Regions from separate parts of the Micromonospora sp. L5 genome, predicted to be linked through region 2. Evidence: riboswitches for the same ligand, from Rfam matches in the RefSeq annotation. Region 2 holds a riboswitch; the other holds the start of a gene.
The links. A riboswitch is a leader RNA that binds a small molecule or an ion and turns the genes downstream of it on or off. The one in region 2 is predicted to bind cyclic di-AMP.
Positions count from the first base shown of each region.

Region 1 (7,660 bases), 680 kb from region 2:
TTGTCGATCTTGTCGTCCAGACCCATGATGACCTCCACTGATGCGGTTGCCTGACGACAACTGGTTACCCCGTCGGCCGTCGGCTCAATCCCCTCACCCGATCGGGCGGAAGCTCCGCAGCCGCAGGCTGTTGCCCACCACGAACACCGACGAGAACGCCATGGCCGCCCCGGCGAGCATCGGGTTGAGCAGTCCGGCCGCCGCCAGCGGCAGCGCCGCGACGTTGTAGGCGAACGCCCAGAACAGGTTGCCCTTGATGATCGCCAGCGTCCGCCGGGAGAGCCGGATGGCGTCCGCGGCGGCCATCAGGTCGCCCCGGACCAGCGTCAGGTCGGCCGCCTCGATGGCCGCGTCCGTGCCGGTGCCCATGGCCAGCCCGAGATCGGCCCGGGCCAGCGCGGCGGCGTCGTTCACCCCGTCGCCGACCATGGCGACCACGCGGCCCTCCCGCTGGAGCCGCTCGACCACGTCGACCTTGTCGGCGGGCAGCACCTCCGCGATCACCTCGTCGATGCCGACCTCGGCCGCCACCGCCTTCGCCACAGTGGTGTTGTCGCCGGTGAGCAGCACCGGCTTCAGGCCCAGCTCACGCAGCCGCGCGACAGCAGCCCGGCTGGTCGGCTTCACCGCGTCGGCCACCGCGAGCACGCCCCGGGCCCGCCCGTCCCAGCCGGCCAGGATCGCCGTCCGCCCGGCGGCCTCCGCGCCGGTCGCGGCCCGCTCGACCTCCTCGGGTACGTCGAGACCCCGCTCCCGCAGCAGCCGGGCCCGGCCGACCACCACGGTCCGGCCGTCGACGGTGCCGGTCACGCCCAGCCCTTCGGCGTTGGCGAACTCGCCGACCGGAGGCAGCGGTCCGGCCTCGGCCGCGGCCTCGGCGACGGCCCGCGCGATCGGGTGCTCGGAGGCGGCCTCCAGCGCGCCGGCCACCCGGAGCAGTTCGTCGGCGTCCTCGCCGTCGGCGGGCAGCACCTCGGCCAGCGCCATCCGGCCGGTGGTGACGGTGCCGGTCTTGTCCAGCACCACTGTGTCGACCCGGCGGGTGGACTCCAGCACCTCCGGCCCCTTGATCAGCACGCCGAGCTGCGCGCCGCGCCCGGTGCCGACGAGCAGCGCGGTCGGGGTGGCCAGGCCGAGCGCGCACGGGCAGGCGATGATCAGGACGGCCACCGCGGCGGTGAACGCGGCGGTCGGCCCGGAGCCGGTGCCGAGCCACCAGCCGAGCGTGCCGGCGGCCAGCGCGATCACGATCGGCACGAAGACGCCGGAGATCCGGTCGGCGAGCCGCTGCACCGCCGCCTTGCCGGTCTGTGCCTGCTCCACGAGTCGCGCCATCTGGGCGAGCTGGGTGTCCCCGCCGACCCGGGTGGCACGGACCACCAGCCGGCCGCCCGCGTTCACCGTGGCACCGACCACGGCGTCGCCCTGGCCCACCTCGACCGGCACCGACTCGCCGGTGAGCATGCTGGCGTCGACTGCGGACGTACCCTCCTCGACCACACCGTCCGTGGCGATCTTCTCGCCGGGCCGGACCACGAACCGGTCCCCGACCGCGAGCCGGCCGACCGGGATCCGGGTCTCCTGCCCGTCGCGCAGCACCGCCACGTCCTTGGCGCCGAGTTCGAGCAGGGCGCGCAGCGCCGACCCGGCGGTGCGCTTGGAGCGCGCCTCGAAGTACCGCCCGGCCAGGATGAACACGGTCACCCCGGCGGCGGCCTCCAGGTAGATGTTGCCGGCACCGTCGCCGCGGGTGATGTCGAGGCTGAACGGGTGCTTCATCCCGGGCATGCCGGCGTCGCCGAGGAACAGCGCCCAGAGCGACCAGCCGAACGCGGCCAGCGTGCCGAGCGAGACGAGCGTGTCCATGGTCGCCGCGCCGTGCCGCAGGTTGATCAGCGCGGCGCGGTGGAACGGCAGCCCGCCCCAGACCACCACCGGGGCGGCCAGGGTGAGCGAGGCCCACTGCCAGTAGTCGAACTGCCAGGCCGGAACCATGGCGAGCACGATCACCGGCAGGGTGAGCACGGCGGAGACCCAGAGCCGGGTACGCGCGGTGCGCAGTTCGTCCACCGGCTCCCCGGCCGCTGCCGCCTCCGCCTGCTCGGGCGGCGGCGGCACCACAGCGGTGTAGCCGGTCTTCTCGACGGTGGCGATCAGGTCGGCCGGCGCGATGTCGTCGGCGTACCGGACGGTGGCCTTCTCGGTGGCGTAGTTCACAGTCGCCTCGACGCCGTCCATCCGGTTGAGCTTCTTCTCGATCCGGGCGGCGCAGGACGCGCAGGTCATCCCGCCGATCGCCAGTTCGATCAGGTTCGGCGCGGTGGGCAGCGCCTTTCCCGTGGCAGTCATCGCGGCACCTCCGGCGCTCAACTGTGCCCGTGACCCGGGGTGCCGTGTCCGGCGTCCGGGGTCGGTGCGGTGGTGGGTGCCGGCGCGGTGGGCACCGGCGCGGTCCGGTCGCCGGCCAGGACGGTGAACTCGGCGGTGTGCACCGCGTCGCCGTGCCGGAAGTCCAGGTAGAGACGGTACGCCCCGGCCGAGGGAACCTCGGCGGCGAACGTGATCGCCGGCCCGGCCGGTGTGCGCCCGTCGCCGGGCGTGCCCTCCGGGTGCACGTGCAGGTACGCCAGGTCGCCCTGCCGCAGCGCCACCAGGTGCCCGTACGCGCCGAGGTAGGGCGCAAGGTCGGTGACCGGCCGCCCGTCACGGCTGACGGAGAGCGTGAGCCGGCTGGTGCGGCCCGGCTCCGGCGTGCCGGTCAGGGTGACCGTGTAGCCGTCGACGGTGGTGCTGGTCGCCGGTGCCGGCAGCGGCCGGGCGGTCAGCTCGCCGGGGACCGTGACGTCCAGGCCGAGGGTCAGCGGCTCGCCGCCTTCGGGGGTGAAGTCGGCGAACGCCCGCCAGACGCCGGGGCCGCCGAGCGGTGAGGCGACCCGCCAGGTGCCGTCGCCGGCCATCTCCGGATGGACGTGCCGGAACCCGGAGAGGTCCCGGCGGGCGACGATCAGGTGCATGCGCTTGTCGTGGGCCACCTCGAAGCGGGTGACCGGCGCGCCGTCCGGGCCGGTGATCCGGAAGGCGAACTGCCCGGCCGGGGCGCCGGCGGGCTGGAACGTGTAGCCGCGCTCGGAGACGAGCAGCCCGCCGGGCAGGTGCGCGGAGGCGCCGCCCGCCTGGCTCTCGTCACCGTGGCCGGTGTCGCCGGCCCCGTGGTCGCTGTCGGTGTCGTCGTGTCGGGTCTCGGCGGCCGGGGCGACGGGATCGGCCAGGTTGCCGATCCCGTACGCCGCGCCGAACACCGCCACGAGGCCGAGCGCGAAGCCGCTGAGCTTCGTCGCCGTGTTCATGGTGTCTCCTCGGTTGTCGCGGGTCCGCCGGACCCGTCACGCACCGACGAGGTCGTAACCGGCCTCGTCGACCGCCGCGCGGACCGCGTCCACGTCCAGCGGGTTCTGACTGGTGACGGTGACCCGGCCGCCGGCCAGGTCGACCTGGACGTCGGTGACGCCCGGAAGTGCGCTCAGCTCGGTGCTCACCGAGTTGACGCAGTGCCCGCAGGTCATGCCGTTCACCTGGTAGGTGGTCTCCATCTCGCCCTCCGATCTGATACCCCCCAGGGGTACGTCCCGAACGTTAGCATACCCCCGAGGGGTACGCTATCCTCGGTTTCATGACCGCGCCGTCCAGCCCGACCCGGGGCTACACCGCCAGCAAGGACCAACTCCTCGCCCGGCTCCGCCGGATCGAGGGCCAGGTCCGTGGCATCGAGAAGATGGTCGAGGACGACCGTTACTGCATCGACGTGCTGACCCAGATCTCGGCCATCCAGGCGGCGCTGGACAAGGTCGGCCTGGGCCTGCTCGACGGCCACGCCCGGCACTGCATGCACGAGGGCGCCGCCGAGGGCCGGGCCGACGAGATGGCGACCGAGATGATGGCCGCCGTCGGGCGCCTGATGAAGCGCGGCTGAGCGGGGACCTCCGGCCCTCGGGACCAGGGCACATCGACCCGTGCCGACGCGCCCGGGCGGACGTACCGTCGAAGTGGCGGGCAGGCCGGACCGGCGGACCCGCGGCGACGGACGGAGGGCGGCCCGATGATGTGGCAGAGCCCGATGATGGGCTGGATGTGGATCTGGTCTCTGCTGGTGCTCGGGGTGCTGGCGGGGCTCGTCTGGGCGGCCGTGCGGTGGACCGGCCCGCAGTACCTGGGCCCGACGACGGCCCGGCGCATCCTGGACGAGCGGTACGCCCGCGGCGAGATCGACGAGGACGAGTACCGGCGGCGCCGGGCGGGCCTGGCCTGACCCGAGCGGGGCGCGCGTCACCGGTCGCGCCGCCCGGGAGCGGCCGACCGGGCTGCCTACCATGGCCGGGCGACGACCCGGACGTGGTCGACACGTCCGCGCCGGCCGGGTGACCAGACCGGTCCGGCGGACCAGGCGTCGCCGCGACCGTTGGGAGAGACGCCATGGGTGCCGACCACACCCGCCCCGCACCCGCTGCGCCGCCGGGCGTACGACGGCTGCTCGTCGCCGTGGTGGTGCCGCTGTTCGCGCTCACAGTGATCGCGGCGCTGGTGCTCTGGCCCGGGCAGGACCGGGAGCCGGTCGGCGGCGCTGACGTCCCCCGCTACCACGGCACCGTGACCCGGGTGGTCACCGAGCCCTGCCCGCCGACCCCGGAGGCCCCGGAGGGCGGGGGTGGCCCCTGCGGCACGGTGACGGTCACCGCCGAGCAGGGCCCGGACGCGGGCCGGCAGGTCGAGACGCCGATCCCGGCCGGGCCGGGCGCACCCCGGGTCGCGGTCGGTGACGAGGTCGTCCTGGTCGAGCTGACCGACCCGGCCGACCCGGCGGTGAAGTCCTACAACATCGCCGAGCACCAGCGCGGCACACCGCTGATCTGGCTGATGGTGCTGTTCGCCGCCGCGATCGTGGCGTTCGGCCGGTGGCGCGGGCTCGCCGCGCTCGGCGGCCTGGTGGCCAGCTTCGCCATCCTGCTCGGCTTCGTGCTGCCGGGCATCGGCGCCGGCCAGCCGCCGCTGCTCGTGGCGATCGTGGGCGCCGCGTTGATCATGTTCGTGGTGCTCTACCTGACCCACGGGATCACCGCGCAGACGTCGGTCGCGGTGCTCGGCACGCTCGGCAGCCTGGTGGTCACCGGCGTGCTCGGCCTGCTCGCCACGTCCGCCACCCACCTGACCGGCTTCGGCAGCGAGGACGCCACCACGCTGTCCATGTTCCAGGGCGACGTGGACCTGCACGGGCTGCTGCTGGCCGGCATCATCATCGGCTCGCTGGGCGTGCTGGACGACGTCACAGTCACCCAGGCGGCCACCGTCACCGAACTGGCGCACGCCAACCCCGGGCTGTCCCGGCGGCAGCTCTACCGGGCGGCGACCCGGGTCGGCCGGGCCCACATCGCGTCCACCGTCAACACCATCGTGCTGGCGTACGCGGGCGCCTCGCTGCCGCTGCTGCTCCTCCTGGTCGCCGACTCCCGCCCGGTGAGTGAGATCCTCACCAGCGAGTTCCTCGCCCAGGAGATCGTCCGCAGCGCGGTGGCGACGCTCGGCCTGATCGCCGCCGTACCGCTGACGACCGGACTGGCCGCGATCGTGACCACCGCCGGGCGGCGCTCGCGCGGCGCGGAGCCGGCGCCACCCGCGGCCCGGCCGCCGGCCGGACGCGACGACGCGCTGGAGGCCCTGGGCGGCGGGAAGAGTACGGAGGCCGCATGGTGACACTCCGCAGCGTGACCATCGATTTCAAACGCGACGCTGGTCACGGTGCGCCACGGCGAAATCTCGCTATTGGTCGGCTTCCGGACGTAGATCCTCAGGAGTGCTGTCAGGTAACCTCGCTGCCGGTCACCGCCGAAGGCGCGCACCGGCGCCAGCGGTGCCGCCGCCCAATCGCCTGCGGGCGAACCGGGGAACCAGGTACATGGGGTGAATCCGCGACAGCGGTAGGGGCCACTTCCGTCCCGAACCCGTCAGCTAACCCGGTCGGCGGCCGACGGAAGGGAACACTGTGACGGCACCCCTGCGCCGCTGGCTGACACCCGTGGTGGCCGTGCTGGCCTCGCTGGCCGTGCTGGCCGGGCCGACCCCGGCGACCGCGGCCCCCACCGCGGCGGCCCCCGGCAACCCCTCGGGACACGAGGAGGACGGCGAACCGCCGCTCATCACCGAGGCGATCGACGCCGCCAACCGGGCCTTCCTCCAGGCCAAGGCGAAGCTCGCCAAGTCCCAGGACCGCCAGCGGCGGCTGGCGGCCGAGGTGAAGACGGCACAGGCCGAGCTCGAAGCGCTCAGCCCGCAGGTCAACCAGCTCGCCGCCCAGTCCTACCGGACCGGCCGGATGGGCGCGATGGCCATGCTGCTGGAGAGCAACTCACCCGACTCGTTCGTCCGCCGGGTCAACGCCCTGGACGAGCTGAACCTCCTCAACGCGCAGCGCCTAGCAGCCATCAACGCGGTCAAGACCCGCGCCGAGCAGGCCAAGATCGCGCTCGACGCCGAGGTGCGCGAGCAGGAGAAGCAGAAGAACGCGATGGAGCGCGAGAAGGTGCAGGCCGAGCGCGCGCTGAAGCTCGTCGGCGGTCTCGGCTTCACCGGCGGCCTGGTCTCCGCCACCTCACCGGTCGCCAAGATCGGCCCCGGCCGCACCGCCGACGGCGGGTGGAAGGCGGAGTCGTGCAGCGAGGACGACCCGACCACCTCGGGCTGCGTCACGCCGCGCACGCTGCACGCGTACAAGGAGGTCCGGCGCGCGGGCTTCAAGCGCTTCGTGGGCTGCTACCGGCCCGGCGGGCCGTGGGAGCACCCCAAGGGCAAGGCGTGCGACTGGTCGCTCCAGAACAGCGGCTTCGCGCCCTGGCACAACAACGACACCCGCCGGTACGGCAACGAGGTGGCCGCCTTCCTCATCCGCAACGCCGACCGGCTGGGCATCTACTACGTCATCTGGAACCGGCAGATCTGGTTCCCGGCCACCGGCTGGAGTTCGTACAGCGGACCCTCGAACCACACCGACCACGTCCACATGTCGATGCTCTGACCCGGACACCACGAAAAGGGGCCGCCCTCGGGCGGCCCCTTTTCTCGTCCGTACGGGTCAGCTCGCCAGCGCCGGGTCGGCGGGCGCGGCCGGGGCGGGCAGCGGGGCCGGGGCCTGCGCCACGGTCCGCACCTCGCCACCGGCGAGCCGGTACGACATGCCCACCACCGTGCACCGCCCGGCGGCCACCCGCTCGGCCAGCACGGCGGACCGGGCCAGCAGCGTCTCCACGGTCTGCGCGATGTGGACGTCGACGATGCCGTCGAGGTCCTCGACCCCCTGGCGGGCGGCGCGCAGCAGGCTCGGCGAGACCGCGTCCACCACAGCGCCCAGGTGCCCGGCCGGGGCGGCGCCGGTCCGGACCCCCTCCCGGGCGGCCTGGACCGCGCCGCACGAGTCGTGCCCGAGCACCACCACGAGCGGGGTGCCGAGCACGGTGACGGCGTACTCGACGCTGCCGAGCACCTCCGGCCCGGCGGTGTGCCCGGCGGTACGTACCACGAAGAGGTCACCGAGACCGCGGTCGAAGATGATCTCGGCGGCGAGCCGCGAGTCGGAGCAGCCGACGATCACCGCGAACGGGTGCTGGCCGTCGGC
Region 1 is NC_014815.1:774,704-782,363, reverse strand. It holds gene ML5_RS03900 (CsbD family protein) at 1-26, opposite strand, end outside; gene ML5_RS03895 (cation-translocating P-type ATPase) at 94-2,349, opposite strand; gene ML5_RS03890 (hypothetical protein) at 2,367-3,347, opposite strand; gene ML5_RS03885 (heavy-metal-associated domain-containing protein) at 3,384-3,590, opposite strand; gene ML5_RS03880 (metal-sensitive transcriptional regulator) at 3,671-3,970, shown strand; gene ML5_RS03875 (SHOCT domain-containing protein) at 4,097-4,306, shown strand; gene ML5_RS03870 (YibE/F family protein) at 4,471-5,745, shown strand; cyclic di-AMP (ydaO/yuaA leader) riboswitch at 5,900-6,031, shown strand; gene ML5_RS03865 (hypothetical protein) at 6,035-7,063, shown strand; gene ML5_RS03860 (carbonic anhydrase) at 7,121-7,660, opposite strand, start outside.
Region 1: linked by a shared signal. The riboswitch ahead of ML5_RS03865 (hypothetical protein) and the one ahead of ML5_RS00490 (NlpC/P60 family protein) in region 2 are both predicted to bind cyclic di-AMP.

Region 2 (7,660 bases):
GGTCCGGTCACCCGGTGCCGAACCGTCGAACGAGACCGCCCGGTAGTACTCGCCGGGCAGCACCCCGCCCACCGCGTACCGCTGGCCGGCGGCGAACGTGTACTGAAGCGGCGAGATGGTCTGGTACGGGATGGTGTCCGGGTAGGCGGCCTGCTCCGGGTAGGCCCGCCCGTACACCGGGATGGTGGCCTTGCCGGGCCGCGGCGTCACGACGAAGCCGGTGGCCCACTTGGCCGTCGGCGCGGAGGCCGGGTTGAGGAACCACGCCTTCTGGCCGAGGTACCAGATCGCCGTCCAGTCACCCTGGCGGCCGGCGAGCGCGTACGTCTGACCGGCGGAGGCGCGGGCGCCGTGGTCGGAGATGTACATGGTGTCCGGCGTGCCGTCCGGGCGCAGCCCGAGGTCGTTGACGAGCGGGGCGTCCGGGCTCGGCGCGGTCCGCAGGATCACCGACGAGGAGCCGCGCGACGGGCACGGTTCGGCCGGCGGCCGGGGCGTCGGGACGCCCGGCGGCTGCTGGTTGCAGCCGAAGAACGCCGGCCGGTTGGTGGCGAAGTCCGGGTCGATGGTGACCAGGCCGGTACGGGGCGTGCCGGTGCTGCGGAACGGCGCCTTCATCAGGTCGAAGTAGTGCGACCAGTCCCAGTACGGTCCCGGATCCCAGTGCATGCCGCCCACCGCGCCGGCGTTGATGCCGGGCACGTTGTCGTGGCCGATGATGTGCTGCCGGTCCATCGGGATGCCGAGCTTCAGCGCCAGGTGCCGCACCAGCTTGGCGGAGGTGCGGTACATCGCCTCGGTGTACCAGGTGCCCTGACCGGCGAAGCCCTCGTGCTCCAGGCCGATGGACTTGGCGTTGACGTACCAGTTGCCGGCGTGCCAGCCGACGTCCTTGGTCTTGATGTGCTGGGCGATGTAGCCGTCCACCGAGCGCAGCGTGTAGTGCCAGCCCAGGTAGTCGGCCCGCTTCACCAGGTCGACGCTCGGGCCGAAGTAGCCCTCGGTGTCGTGGATGACGATGTACTCGATCTTCTGCTGCTTCGGCCGGTCGCCCAGGTCGTGGTTGCCGTAGTCGCCCGGGTCGTCGCTGAGCTGCTCGTAGGGCGCGGGAATCCACTCGCAGGCCAGCCGCACCGGGCACTCCAGCCCGTCCGGCCGCTCGGCGTTGCGCAGGCCCAGGCGGGCCAGGCGGGAACGGTCCGGCTTAGCGGCGGTGGCGGCGAGCGTGACCCGCTGGCCGTCGTCGGTGGTGCGGCTGGCGCCCTGGCCGAGTTGGTCGTAGACCTCGTCGGCGAAGGCCGCCGCGGCGTCCGAGGTGTCCGCGCCGGAGTACCGGGCCACCGCGCCGTACCAGGCCGCCGGGTCGGTGCCGGCGCCGACCGGCCCACCCAGAGCCTTCTGGTACGACGCCAGCAGCGCGGCGCCACCGCGGATGTTCGCGGCCGGGTCGGTGCGCAGCGTGCCCGCGTCGAGCCCGGTGAGCGCGGCGGCGGCGTCGAGCGTCTGGAGCGAGGCGGGCGGCAGCGGGGTCTCCCGCTCCGGCGCGGCGGCGGTGGCCGGGTCGAGCTTCAGCGGCCGGGAGTCGTCGCCGCGCGGGTCCTCGTCCTCGTCGACGTGGGCGCTGCCCGGCATGGCGAGGATGTGCGCGGCGTCGGTCAGGTGCATCGGGCCGTAGCCGCCGCTGGTGCTCGGCTGCCCGGTGTGGGTGTCCCAGCGGGACTCCAGATAGGAGACACCGAGCAGCACGTTCTGCGGTACGCCGTACTCGGCCGCGGCGGCGGCGTATTGTTGTTGCCGGTCGCTCGCGGGCGCGGACGTGTCCGGCGCGGCGGTCACCGGGCCGGTCGTCGCCAGCGCGGTGGCTGTCGCCACTGCGGCGGCGAGCAGTATCCGTCTGCCCGACGGCGGGGCGGAGAGGTGCATCGAACCTCCTGGACAGGGATGGGGGTCACTGCGTTTCCACCCTCACTCCGCACACCCGCAAGGGTCAATACCTTTCCAGTGAGTAATCAGCCTTGAAAGAAAATTTCACCTCCGACCGGGGTGCGGCGCCTCATCGCGTACGGAGTGTCACGGCGCTGGAAGTTGCGGATCGATAACGGTGGTCCCTACTCTGGTGAATCGTCGGCCGCACGTCTCACCGTCCAACCCGGTCGGTGACGGTCCGACACCGCCGAGTCGCCTCCGGGCGAGCCGGGGAACCAGGTACCTGGGGTGAATCCGCAGCGATGCGGTAGGGCGGCTCCCTTCCCGCCCGAATCCGTCAGCTAACCCGGTAGGCGGTACGGAAGAAGGAGTACGGACGCCCGGTGGCACTCCATGCCCCGCGGCCGTCGTCGAGCCGGTCGGTCGACCGCTCCACGGCTGTGCCGCGTACCCGCTGGTCCCGCTTCACCACAGCCCTCGCCGCCCTCGTCGGCACCGCAGTCGTCCTGACCGGCGGCGCCACGGCGGCACACGCCGAACCCTCGGTCGCCGAGATCGAGGCGCAGATCGACCGCGACTGGAACAAACTCGAACCGGTCATCGAACAGGTCAACGCCGTACGCGAGCAGCTCGCCGCGCGGCGCAAGCAGGCCGACGCGCTCGGCCGGCAGATCGCACCCCTCCAGGCCCGGGTGGACGCCGCGCTCGGCCAGGTCGGCGGACTCGCCGCCGACGCCTACAAGGGTGACAACCTCTCCACCGTCAACGCGCTGCTGGGCAGCCGCTCACCCGGTGACCTGGTCAACGGCCTGGAACTGCTCGACCGCTTCGCGCACCGCCAGCACGAGCAGGTGCGCTCCGTCGCCGCGCTGCGCGACGAACTGGCGGCGAAGAAGAAGCCGCTGGACGAGATGATCGCCGGACTGGCGCGTACCGAGGCCCAGCTCGCGGCGAAGAAGAAGCAGATCGACGCCGAGATCGCCCGGCTGCAGAAGCTGCGGCTCAAGGTGTACGGCAACGGTGGCGGCGGCCCGCTGCGCCCGGCGCCCTGCCCCGCCGGTTACCCCGGTGGCGCGGCCGGAGCGGCGGTCAAGTTCGCCTGCGCCCAGATCGGCAAGATCTACGTGTGGGGCGCGGCCGGGCCGGATCACTTCGACTGCTCGGGCCTGACCATGGCGGCCTGGGCCAAGGGCGGTGTCTCGCTGCCGCACAACGCGCGCCAGCAGCACGGCATGACGAAGCGGGTGAGCCGGGCCGAGCTGCGCGCCGGTGACCTCGTCTTCTACTACAGCGACCTGCACCACGTGGCGATGTACGTGGGCGACGGCTGGGTGGTGCACGCCTCCCAGTCCGGCAAGCCCATCACCATGAAGCGGGTCGACGACGGCGACATCAACAGCTACGGCCGGGTGTAAGGAAGGGCCCCCTCTTAACGCCTCCGGTAGAGGAGGGGGCCCCTATTAACAACTGTGGGCGCCGTCAGCGGGTCGGCCAGGTGCGCCAGCTCTGCCAGGACCGGCTCGGCGTCGGTCCGCGCTGCCCCTGGTAACGCGACCCGTAGACGGCCGAGCCGTACGGGTGCTCGGCCGGCGAGGAGAGCCGGAAGATGCAGAGCTGGCCGATCTTCATGCCCGGCCAGAGCGTGATCGGCAGGTTCGCCACGTTCGACAGCTCCAGCGTGACGTGACCGGAGAAACCCGGGTCGATGAAGCCGGCGGTCGAGTGGGTCAGCAGCCCCAGCCGCCCGAGGCTCGACTTGCCCTCCAGCCGGCCGGCGAGCTGGTCACCCAGCGAGATCACCTCAAGGGTGGAGGCGAGCACGAACTCGCCCGGGTGCAGCACGAACGGCTGCCCCTCCGGCACCTCCACCATCGAGGTCAGGTCGTCCTGCTGGATCGACGGGTCGATGTGCGTGTAGAGGTGGTTGTTGAAGACCCGGAACAGCCGGTCCAGGCGTACGTCGATGCTCGACGGCTGCACCAGCGTGGGCTCGAAGGGCTCCAGCGCGAGCGTGCCGGCCTTGATCTCGGAGACCAGGTCGCGGTCGGAGAGCAGCATCGGAACACCATAGCGACAGGTGCCGGTGACCTGCGTGTCGCACTACATCTTCGTACACGTGTTCGATAGAGTGTCCACATGGCTTCCTGGTCCGAATTCGCCGCCGACGAGCCCCGCCTCGCCGACGAGATCCGCCTCCTGATGCAGCAGTACGGGCCGGGCTTCGGCTACCTCGCCACGGTCCGCGCCGACGGTGGCCCCCGGGTCCACCCGGTCTCCCCGGTGTTCACCGCCGACGGCCTCTGGTGCTTCGTCATCGACTCGCCGAAGCGCCGCGACCTCGAACGCGACGGCCGCTACGCGCTGCACTCGTTCCCGCCGGAGGAGAGCGACGACGAGGCGTATGTCGCAGGCCGCGCCCGGCCGGTGACCGACCCCGCCACGGTGGCCCGCCTGGCCCGGATCGGCCGCGCGTCACCGCAGGGCGACTGGCGGCTGTTCGAGTTCACCGTCGAGGCGGCGATGCTGACCCGCCGTGATCCGGTGGCCCAGCCCGGCGCCGCCCCGCCGCAGGTGCGGGTCTGGCTCGATCCGCGCGGGGCCGAACCCGCCCGGCGTGACCCGCTCGCCGCCGAGGGGCGGCGTGGCCGGCACGGCTTCGACACCCGCCGCCCGGCCGCCTGACCCGGCCCACGACGAAACGGTGCCGGCCCCGTCCGAGGACAGGGCCGGCACCGGTACGCGGTACGACGGTCAGGCTGCGCGGTAGGCGTTCCACGCGGTGAGCATGCGGCTCGCCTGGCCGGCGGTGAACTGGTACATGCAGGAGTCGTACGTGTAGTCCATGAAGTTGGTGATCGGGTCCTTGCCGGCGGTCGAGCAGGTGTCGCGGCCGGTCGGGCACTGGTACGCCGGGGACGCCTCGGCCGGGGTGTCGGAGACGCTGTCGCCCGAGCCGGAGCAGCCGCCCTGGAAGGTGTGGTAGAGGTTCAGCCAGTGGCCGACCTCGTGGGTGCCGGTGTCACCCTGGTTGTAGTTGGTTGCGGTGCCGCCGGGCAGCGACTCGTTCAGCACGACCACGCCGTCCATCTTGTCCAGCGTCCTCTTCGGGAACGTCGCCCAGCCCAGCAGGCCGTTGCTCAGCTCGCCGAGGTAGATGTTCAGCGTGTTCTTGCCGCCCTCACGCAGCGAGGTCTTCATCGAGCGCTCGGCGGAGGAGCCCTGCACGATCGGGTACCACGACGGGTTCGTCACCCGGTTGATCTTCGTGAGCTGGAACCCGAAAGCGGTGGCGGCGCCGCCGGTCGAGCCCGCGTACGACTGGTTCAGCACGGTGATCTGCTGGTTGATCATCGAGTCGGTGATGTTGCCGCCGGCCCGGGTGCTGTTCTCCTGGATGACGTGCACGACGACCGGGATGGTCACGGTGGCCAGCGGGGCGACGGCGCCGGTCCGGAAGCTTGCCCGCTCGCGCTGCGCGGCGGCGAGGTCGGCCTCACGGTCACGGACCTGCTTGGTGGTCAGGTGGTTGGGGTCGAGCTTGGCGTTGCCGCCCTTCGCGACGCGCGCGTTCGCGTGTTCGTCGGCGTGGGCGTCGGCCGGCTCGGCGCAGACGCCGGCCGGGGCGGCCGAGAAGGCCGAAGCAGCGGGGACGACGCCGACGGCGGCGGTGCTGAGCAGCAGCGCGAGGGTCGACGTCGCGACACCGGCGGTACGCCGGGTCAGCAGGTTGGGACGGAGTCCCATGGGCCCACCTCTTTCTGACGGCGTGCCAGGGGGTGTGTCACGCCGGTTCGGAAACGTGGGGCAGACGTTACATCCCATCGACGCATTTGAGAACGCCCATACGTTGCCGACCTTGGTGCTTGATCCACTCCAGCTCGGGGAGGTGGCGGGGTCAACCGCTCGTCGATACCGCCACCTCGCCGAAGTGGCGCGCGGGCACCTGGATGCACAGGGGTGGTGACCTTCAGGTAGAGTGGTGCCGCCTGCGGGTGTAGTTCAATGGCAGAACATCAGCTTCCCAAGCTGACAGTGCGGGTTCGATTCCCGTCACCCGCTCCAACCGAAGGCCCTGACCGGGACGCGAGTCCGGTCGGGGCCTTCGATGTTCCACGGACCACCTGTCCCGTGGTTGGTAGGCCGCGGCCCCACTAGCGATGGAGGGGACGTCGTGGGCCGATCTGATCAGCCTCACGAACGGCGTGACCGTGACCGCCAGGCGCGGTTCCGGCTGCCTGATCCAGTTCCCGACAACCCCGAGCGACACCGGGTATCCGGGGCGTGGCCGAGCCACGCGACGCCTGACGCTCCGGTGATGATGCAGGTGCCCGAGGTGGGCGTCTTTGTGAGGGCACTGCTACCCGTGAAGCTGACAGGTGCTTCAGCGCCGCCTTATCTCAGAACCTCCGGCTCCGCGGGGGCTGCTGGCTGCTCCGGTTGAGCCATGAAGCGCAGTTTGTTGGGGCGGACACCTCAGACGCGGCAGGGTGCTCCGGGATCGGGGAGTGTTGATGAAGTCGATGAATGACGTGTTCAACGAGGCAGTGGACTACGGGGCCGAGGGCGTTGTGCCGGTCGGCACGCCCGTCGGGGTGGAAAAGCTCTCGCACGTACACCGTGTCTTCAATGCTGTCATGGGTGGTGGCCTGGGTTTCGCGGTGGAAGTTCTCGAGCCGGACGATTTCCGGCGTGCTGTGGAAGGCTTTCGATACCTCGACCTCGGCGAGGTCGCGAACCTCCTCGCGGAACTGGTCGACAGTTACGGAAGTTCTGATTATGACGTCCGGAAGGAAGAGATCCTGGACGGCCTGCTCGTCGGCGCGCTGGTCGACGACGCTTTTCGGAGGAAGGTTTCTCAGGCTCCGTCCGACTTCGGGTTCGACGGCTCAGTTCTTCAAGATCCTGCTGCGCAGCAACGTCAGCTCAGGTAGTAGGCGGCTCTCCATCGGGCTTGCTCGGCTATGGAGAAGTTGTCGAAGTCACCGGCGGCCTCGCAGTCGAGCAGGTAGCGGAGCGCCTCTGTCGCATCTGACCCACGTGGATCTTCCGGGAGCCGCGTGAGAGGCCGCCGCTCGACGGCCGTCGTCGGTACGATCGCGCGATCTCGATCTGTTGATCATGCTGGAGGGAACCATGCAACTGCGCCTGAAGTACGCGCCCGTACCGGAGAACGCAGCCCGGTTCGCGGGCGACATCGTGGTGTCAGCGGCCCAGGTCAGCGCTGTGCACCTGGACTACACGCCGGACAGCCTGACGTCCGTGGACGCCATCCTCGACGGCTTTCGGGCCGAGGGCCTCACCGCTGGACAGGTGGCAGAGACTCTCTTCGGGTTCGGTTGCTATGTCGGCGAGGTGCTGACCCGGCATGCGGGTGGACGGTGGCGCGCAACGACGGCAGACGAACTGGCCGTCGTCGGATGGCCCATGGTGGTCGAGCTCGCCGGGCAGGGCTGGTGCAATCCGATCGCGAAGGCCTTCAAGCGCCTGGAGAACGGTCCGGAGGACAGCCTTCGGTACTTCTATGCCGTGTTCGCACCGGGCGGCGCCCGCTAGCGAGGGCGCGTAGCGCTGATCTCGCCCCCACCGTCGACGGATCGACTGACACAATGCGGCGTGCGCTCGCGTCTACGGTTGATCAGGGTGACGACGACTGGGGTCCAGGTACGGGAGACGGCCACCGTCGACCTGCCGACGAGCGCGGAGGCGGCCTTCGGCTTCATGGAGGATCCGGCCT
Region 2 is NC_014815.1:97,926-105,585, forward strand. It holds gene ML5_RS00485 (N-acetylmuramoyl-L-alanine amidase) at 1-1,923, opposite strand, end outside; cyclic di-AMP (ydaO/yuaA leader) riboswitch at 2,162-2,296, shown strand; gene ML5_RS00490 (NlpC/P60 family protein) at 2,310-3,341, shown strand; gene dcd (dCTP deaminase) at 3,406-3,984, opposite strand; gene ML5_RS00500 (pyridoxamine 5'-phosphate oxidase family protein) at 4,063-4,608, shown strand; gene ML5_RS00505 (zinc metalloprotease) at 4,678-5,670, opposite strand; tRNA gene ML5_RS00510 (tRNA-Gly) at 5,915-5,988, shown strand; gene ML5_RS00515 (hypothetical protein) at 6,438-6,857, shown strand; gene ML5_RS00520 (hypothetical protein) at 7,045-7,479, shown strand; gene ML5_RS00525 (SRPBCC family protein) at 7,567-7,660, shown strand, end outside.